Martelella endophytica: one gene and its partner. The protein of the gene in region 1 interacts with the protein of each later gene in a pairwise test. Links are inferred from orthologs where the notes say so. Each region holds a gene or a part of one and is shown on either strand. Other genes may lie near its edges.

Region 1 (3,770 bases):
TATGCGATCATTCTAATGTGATGATGCTTTTTTAGTCAAGCCTTGTTTTCGAACAAATTGATATTCGCCTGACGCAGGGCTACATCGAGCAGTAGCCGCGATCGAAATAGATCAGCGGCTTATCGGCATCGCCAAGACGCACGCCGATAACCTCCCCGATGAGGATCCAGTGCGATGCCACCTCCCTGGCCTCGATCAGCCGGCAGTCGAAACTGGCAAGCGCACCGACAAGCACCGGCGCACCGCTGCCTGAAAGATCCCACGTCGCTTCGGCAAAGCGCTGTTCGGTTGAAAGCCCTCCAAGGCCGGAAAAGGCATCGGCAAGGGCGCGATGGCGGGTTCCGAGCGTGTTGATGGCGAAGTTGCCGGCTTCCGCAAACAGGCCGTTGCGCGGATTGTGGCGGTTGACGCAGGCAAGCACCGTCGGGGGCGCATCCGACACGGATGTGCAGGCGGTCGCCGTGACGCCGCGCATCATCCCCCCGGCCGCCGTCGTGACGATCTGCACATGGCCGGCGTAGCGCGCCATCGCGTCACGGTAGGTCTTGGGAGATGAATTCTCGTCATGCATGCTGTATCGGCCCCGAAAATCCTGAAAAAGCGCAATCCTGAGCGCTTGCCCGGCTACTTACGGCGTTGCCCCCTCCCATTGCAAGGGGTATGACTAGCGCGACGGCCAGCAAACCCTATGCCGAACCGCGCGGAACGAAGCACGGATCGAAGACGTTAGTCGCCACCGGGGCCGGCCGTCACCCCGCGATACAATTGCGGGAAATCAAGGAGATAGAGCATTATCGGAGATAGAAGAGGACGAAAATGCTCCAGCCTCAACGGACTTTGATGACGTTTCAGCGCGCCGCCACCCTCGCCGTGATCTTGCTTGCAGCCCCGCTTCCGGCAGAGGCCGCCAATGCCAGAATCGGCGTCGTCGCCCCGGCATCGGGGGAATATGCCGTGCTCGGTCAGCAGATCCTGAACGGCGCCGAGTTGCAGGCAGGCCCGTCGAATGCTGATATCACCGTGGTCGAGGAAACCTGCGAGGAAGGAAGCGGCACCGACATCGGCGAAGCTCTTGCCGAAGCGGATGTCGACGTGGCCATCGGCTTCCTCTGCTCCGAAACGCTAACCGGTGCTCTTCCGGTGCTGAAAACCGCCGGCATTCCGGCGATCACGCTCTCGGTCCGCTCGATGCCGCTGATGAACGACGCGCTTGCCAATGACTGGCCGCTCTGGCGCATGGCCCCGAACGAAACCGAGCAGACCACGGCCATCGTCGACTTCATCATGTCGGAATGGGCGGACGATCCGGTTGCGCTCGTCGATGACGGTACGATCTATTACCGCGAGCTGGTCAATGCCGTACGCAACGCCATCGAACAGCGTGGGCTGAAACCCGTGTTCGTCGATACCTTCCGCCCGGCCCAGGAACAGCAATTATCGCTGGTGCGCCGCCTCGCCCAGGCGGGAGCCCGGCGCGTGCTCATCGGCGGCACGCGCGGCGACATTGCCATCATCGCCCGCGACGCGGCCGACCAGGATAGCGCGCTCACCATTCTTGGTGGGGATGCGCTGATCGCCGCCGAAACCGAAGTGCCGCTGAGGGACGGGGTTCTCGCGATCGGCCTGCCCGAATACGGCGAATTTCCCCCGGCCGCTGACCTGGTGGCGCGCGCCGAGCAGGCCGGCATTGTTGCCGAAGGCTATTTCGTTCCTGCAGCATCGGCCGTTGAACTTGGTGCACAGGCGGTGGCAGCAGGTAACCCGGCATCGCTTTCCGGTAAAACGTTTGACACTTTCATGGGTCCCCTCACCTTCGCGGAGAACCACGAACTTACCGAAAACCCGTTCATGCTGCTCCGCTGGCAGAACGGGCAGTTCGTACCGATGTTCGATTCGGAGCGCCAGGCGGACTGAGCATGCAACACCGCCCTGACGGGCGAAACTCAAGGAATACGGCAGTGAAACGTCCCCTGCGCATCGCGCCCTCCATTCTCTCGGCTGACTTCTCGCGCCTCGGCGAAGAGGTGAAGGCCGTTGTCGACGACGGCGCCGACTGGGTCCATCTCGATGTCATGGACGGCCATTTCGTGCCCAACATCACCTTCGGCCCGCCGATCATCAGCAAGCTGCGCCGGCATACCGATGCCGTGTTCGACTGCCACCTGATGATCGCGCCGGCCGATCCGTTCCTGGAAGACTTCGCCAAGGCTGGTTGCGACCGCATTACCGTGCATGAAGAGGCCGGCCCGCATCTGCACCGCTCGCTGCAGACGATCCGCAATCTCGGCAAGAAGTCCGGTGTGGCGCTCAATCCGGCAACCCCGGTCTCGATGATCGAACACGTCATCGACGATGTCGACCTCATCCTGATCATGACCGTGAACCCCGGTTTCGGCGGCCAGGCCTTCATTCCCGCAACACTGGAAAAGATCCGTCAGGCAAATGCCCTCATCGGCGATCGGCCGATCGAACTGCAGGTCGATGGCGGCATCGCCCCCGATACGGTCGGGGCGGTCACCGAGGCCGGCGCCAATGTACTTGTCGCGGGTTCCGCCATCTTCGGCAAGGCCGAGGGCGGCCGCTACTCGGCCGCGATCGAGGCTCTGAGGGCCGCCGAAAAATAGTTCTGCACAGCGCCGCAATGCGGTGACGAGAAGGAGAGAAGAATGGCCGGAGCGCCCCTGTTTGCCACCCTGTCCCTCATTGCCGGCCTTGCGGCCGGCACCGCGTCAGCCGGCGATTTCGCGACCTTCGTTCCGATCGGATTCTCCGACGACGGCAAGGTATTCGCCTTCGAGGAATACGGTGTTCAGGACGGGTCCGGCTTCCCCTATTCCAACATCTTCTTCATCGACACGGAGAATGATTCCTTCCTCGACGGCACGCCCTATCGGGTGCGTCTCGACGATGAGGCTGCGACGGTCGGAGGAGCGCGTGCCGCAGCCGTCGGCGAGGCCATCGGTCTCATCCAGCAGTATAGCCTGCTTGATCATCCCGGCTGGCTCGCCGCCTTCAATCCGGTGACGGAGGAGGATACCGGAGACACGCTGGACTACCGCAGCCACCCCAATCTTTCGCCGGTCTATCAGCTTTCGCTGGAGGACTTTCCGCTTCCGGCGCGATCGGCCTGCGCCGCAGTGACCGAGGATGGCCGCGGCTATCGCCTCACCTTCACCCCACCGGAGGGCGAAAGCCGCGTACTTCACGCGGACGACCGCATTCCCGCCAGTCGCGGCTGCCCGCTTGGCTACCGACTCGGCGGCGTGATGACCTATCTCGACGCCGGTTCGCCCGTCCATGTGGCGCTCGTCAATGTGCTGACGCAGGGCTTCGAAGGCCCGGATGGACGCTGGCTCGCCCTCCCCTTCAAGCCCTGAGGGCGATTTATCCGGCCGAAAAGATTTCATTTGTGACGGAAATGTTCTATGCGCATGCGCAAAGACAATCCTGAAGGACGAGCCCTCGATGATACCGCGTTATTCCCGCCCCGAGATGACGGCCATCTGGTCGCCGGAAACCAAGTTCCGCATCTGGTTCGAGATCGAGGCCCACGCCTGCAACGCGCTCGCCGAAATCGGCGTCATTCCTGAAAGCGCAGCGAAGACCATTTGGGAAAAGGGAAGCGCAGCCACCTTCGATGTCGACCGCATCGATGAAATCGAGGCCGTCACCAAGCACGACGTCATCGCCTTCCTGACCCATCTTGCGGAAATCGTCGGCCCGGACGCCCGCTTCGTGCACCAGGGCATGACCTCTTCCGACGTGCTCGA
Region 2 (3,257 bases), 510 kb from region 1 along the record:
CAGTGCGCCGAGGTTGCAACCGTCGTCGATGTTCTGCAGATCCCGGCCTTTCTGTCGCGCCAGACCGATCTTCTGATCGCGGCTGCGAAGACCGGACGGGTGATCAACGTCAAGAAGGGACAGTTCCTTGCACCCTGGGACATGAAGAACGTGCTTGCCAAGATCGTCGACAGCGGCAATCCGAACGTGTTGCTGTGCGAGCGCGGCGCCTCCTTCGGCTATAACACGCTCGTCTCCGACATGCGCTCGCTGCCGATCATGGCCTCGACCGGTGCGCCGGTGATCTTCGATGCCACCCATTCGGTGCAACAGCCGGGCGGGCAGGGCGGTTCTACCGGCGGTCAGCGCGAATTCGTCGAAACGCTGGCACGGGCGGCCGTCGCCGTCGGCGTTGCCGGCGTTTTCATCGAAACCCATCAGGACCCGGACAATGCCCCTTCCGACGGCCCCAACATGGTACCGCTGAAGGACATGCCCAGGCTTCTGGACAAGCTCTTGGCTTTTGACGCCATTGCAAAGGACAGGTAAAGTCCGGCTGAATTGCCGACGGACACTACGCGTTTTTCGGGAGCTCTCGTCAAAAATCTTTCATTCGTCATAGTACTGGTGGAACAACTGCATTATGCAATCTCGCTGGAAGCGCGCGGATGCCCAAGGCCGCGAATAAAAGCGTGACCGTTTCACCGCTGCAATGCGGTTCATTCAATAACAAGTCGACAGGTAGGCAAACATGACGACAATCACCGACATTCTCGCCCGTGAAATTCTCGACAGCCGTGGCAATCCCACGGTCGAGGTTGATGTGTATCTGGAAGACGGCACCATTGGCCGCGCCGCCGTGCCCTCGGGTGCCTCGACCGGCGCCCACGAGGCTGTCGAGCTGCGCGATGGCGGCTCCCGCTATCTCGGCAAGGGTGTCGAGAAGGCCGTCAACGCCGTCAATACCGAAATCCTCGAAGCCGTCGTCGGCATGGATGCCGAAAACCAGATGGAAATCGATCAGACCATGATCGAGCTCGACGGCACCCACAACAAGGGCCGCCTCGGCGCCAACGCCATTCTCGGCGTTTCGCTGGCGACCGCCAAGGCTGCTGCCACCGCCTCCGGCCTGCCGCTCTACCGTTATGTCGGCGGCACCTTCGCCCACCTCCTGCCGGTTCCGATGATGAACATCATCAATGGCGGCGAACATGCCGACAACCCGATCGACTTCCAGGAATTCATGATCATGCCGATCGGCGCCGAGACAATGCGCGATGCCGTTCGCATGGGCTCGGAAATCTTCCACACGCTGAAGAAAGAGCTTTCGGCCGGTGGCTACAACACTGCGATCGGTGACGAGGGCGGTTTCGCACCGGCTCTGGAAAGCACCACCTCGGCGCTCGATTTCGTCATGAAGTCGATCGAAAAGGCCGGCTACAAGCCGGGCGACGACGTCTACCTCGCCATGGATGCCGCCTCGACCGAATTCTACAAGGACGGCAAGTACGTCATGGAAGGCGAAGGCAAGACCTTCGATTCGGGCGAAATGGCCGCCTATCTCGCCGATCTGATCGGCCGCTACCCGATCTTCTCGATCGAAGATGGCCTCGCCGAAGACGACTGGGACGGCTGGAAGGAACTGACTTCGCTGATCGGCGGCAAGTGCCAGCTCGTCGGCGACGACCTGTTCGTCACCAACACCCAGCGCCTGAAGGACGGCATCAAGATGGGCGTCGGCAACTCGCTGCTCGTCAAGGTCAACCAGATCGGCTCGCTGACCGAAACGCTCGACGCCGTCGAGACCGCCCACAAGGCCGGTTACACCAGCGTCATGTCGCACCGCTCCGGCGAAACCGAAGACGCGACGATCGCCGATCTCGCGGTTGCCACCAACTGCGGCCAGATCAAGACCGGTTCGCTGTCGCGCTCTGACCGTCTGGCCAAGTACAACCAGCTCATCCGCATCGAGGAAGAGCTCGGCGCCCAGGCCGTCTTCGCCGGCCGTTCGATCCTGAAGGGCTGAGCCCGGTCAGCCGGTCGAAAGCCATTTCGACAAAGAGCCCGCGGTGTCGCACCGCGGGCTTTATTTTTGTGCGCAAGACGCCATATACATGAGCCCGATCCGAATCCTCCCAGGATAAGCCCCGAACCAAGTCCCAAGACAAGGAACCGCGCCCATGACCCAGTATGACTACGACCTCTTCGTGATCGGCGGCGGATCCGGCGGTGTGCGCGCCGCGCGCCTGGCCGCAAGCATGGGCAAAAAGGTCGCTATCGCCGAGGAATACCGCTTCGGCGGCACCTGCGTCATTCGCGGTTGCGTGCCGAAGAAGCTCTTCGTCTATGCTTCGCAGTATCCCGAACACTTCGAGGACGCGGCAGGCTATGGCTGGACGGTTGGCGAAAGCAGCTTCTCCTGGCCGGCGCTGATCGCCGCCAAGGACAAGGAGATTGCCCGTCTCGAAGGGCTCTATCGCAAGGGCCTGGAGAACAACGGCGCGGAAATTCTGGAAACCCGGGCCGAACTTGCCGGCGAACATCGCGTGCGCCTGCTTTCCTCCGGTCGGGAGGTGACAGCCGAGAAGATCCTGATCGCGGTCGGCGGGCGTCCCAATCCGCACCCGGAAATGCCGGGATCCGAGCTCTGCATCTCCTCCAACGAGGCCTTCCATCTGGAAGAACTGCCGAAGTCGATCGCGATCACCGGCGGCGGCTACATCGCCGTCGAGTTCGCCAACATCTTTGCCGGTCTCGGGGTCGAGACCACGCTGATCTATCGCGGCGAGGAGATTCTCCGCGGCTTCGACATGGACATGCGCACCAACCTGCGTGAAGCCATGGAAAAGAAGGGTATCCGCGTCGTCTGCCGCGATACGATCGTTGACGTTGCCGAGGCAGCGGATGGCCGGCTGAAGGCGGTGACCCACAACGGTGACGTCTTCAATGTCGACAAGGTGATGATGGCGCTCGGGCGGCTACCCAACACAAAGGGCCTCGGTCTCGAATCGGTTGGCGTCGAGCTGGATGCGAAGGGCGCGATCGTCGTCGACGACTACTCGCGCACCAATGTCGATTACATCTGGGCACTTGGCGATGTCACCGACCGGGTCCAGCTCACCCCGGTCGCGATCCACGAGGCTATGTGCTTCATCGAGACCGAGTACAAGAACAATCCGACGAAGCCGGATCATGACCTGATCGCGACGGCTGTGTTCTCCCAGCCGGAAATCGGCACGGTTGGCCTGCCGGAGGATGTCGCGGCCGAACGCTATGAA

Evidence for each region. Proteins that work in one complex are often made in the same cells at the same time.
Region 2: the proteins of rpe (region 1) and eno interact in binary tests that used the Escherichia coli proteins (3 or more experiments, as listed by UniProt). The link is inferred for Martelella endophytica from one-to-one orthologs.

Annotation. Positions count from the first base shown.
Region 1 is NZ_CP010803.1:3,107,995-3,111,764, reverse strand. The notes cover bases 781-3,770. They hold rpe (ribulose-phosphate 3-epimerase), read left to right. Parts: upstream 781-1,916; coding sequence 1,917-2,624; downstream 2,625-3,770. Other genes in these bases: purB (adenylosuccinate lyase), read left to right, coding at 3,466-3,770; TM49_RS14205 (DUF2259 domain-containing protein), read left to right, coding at 2,667-3,377; TM49_RS14215 (ABC transporter substrate-binding protein), read left to right, coding at 841-1,914. Outside these bases: TM49_RS14220 (flavin reductase family protein), read right to left, coding at 80-571. UniProt on the Escherichia coli protein: Catalyzes the reversible epimerization of D-ribulose 5-phosphate to D-xylulose 5-phosphate.
Region 2 is NZ_CP010803.1:3,621,490-3,624,746, reverse strand. What follows is about bases 1-2,867. They hold eno (phosphopyruvate hydratase), read left to right. Parts: upstream 1-730; coding sequence 731-2,005; downstream 2,006-2,867. Other genes in these bases: gor (glutathione-disulfide reductase), read left to right, coding at 2,160-2,867; kdsA (3-deoxy-8-phosphooctulonate synthase), read left to right, coding at 1-528. Outside these bases: more of gor, read left to right, coding at 2,868-3,257. UniProt on the Escherichia coli protein: Catalyzes the reversible conversion of 2-phosphoglycerate (2-PG) into phosphoenolpyruvate (PEP). It is essential for the degradation of carbohydrates via glycolysis.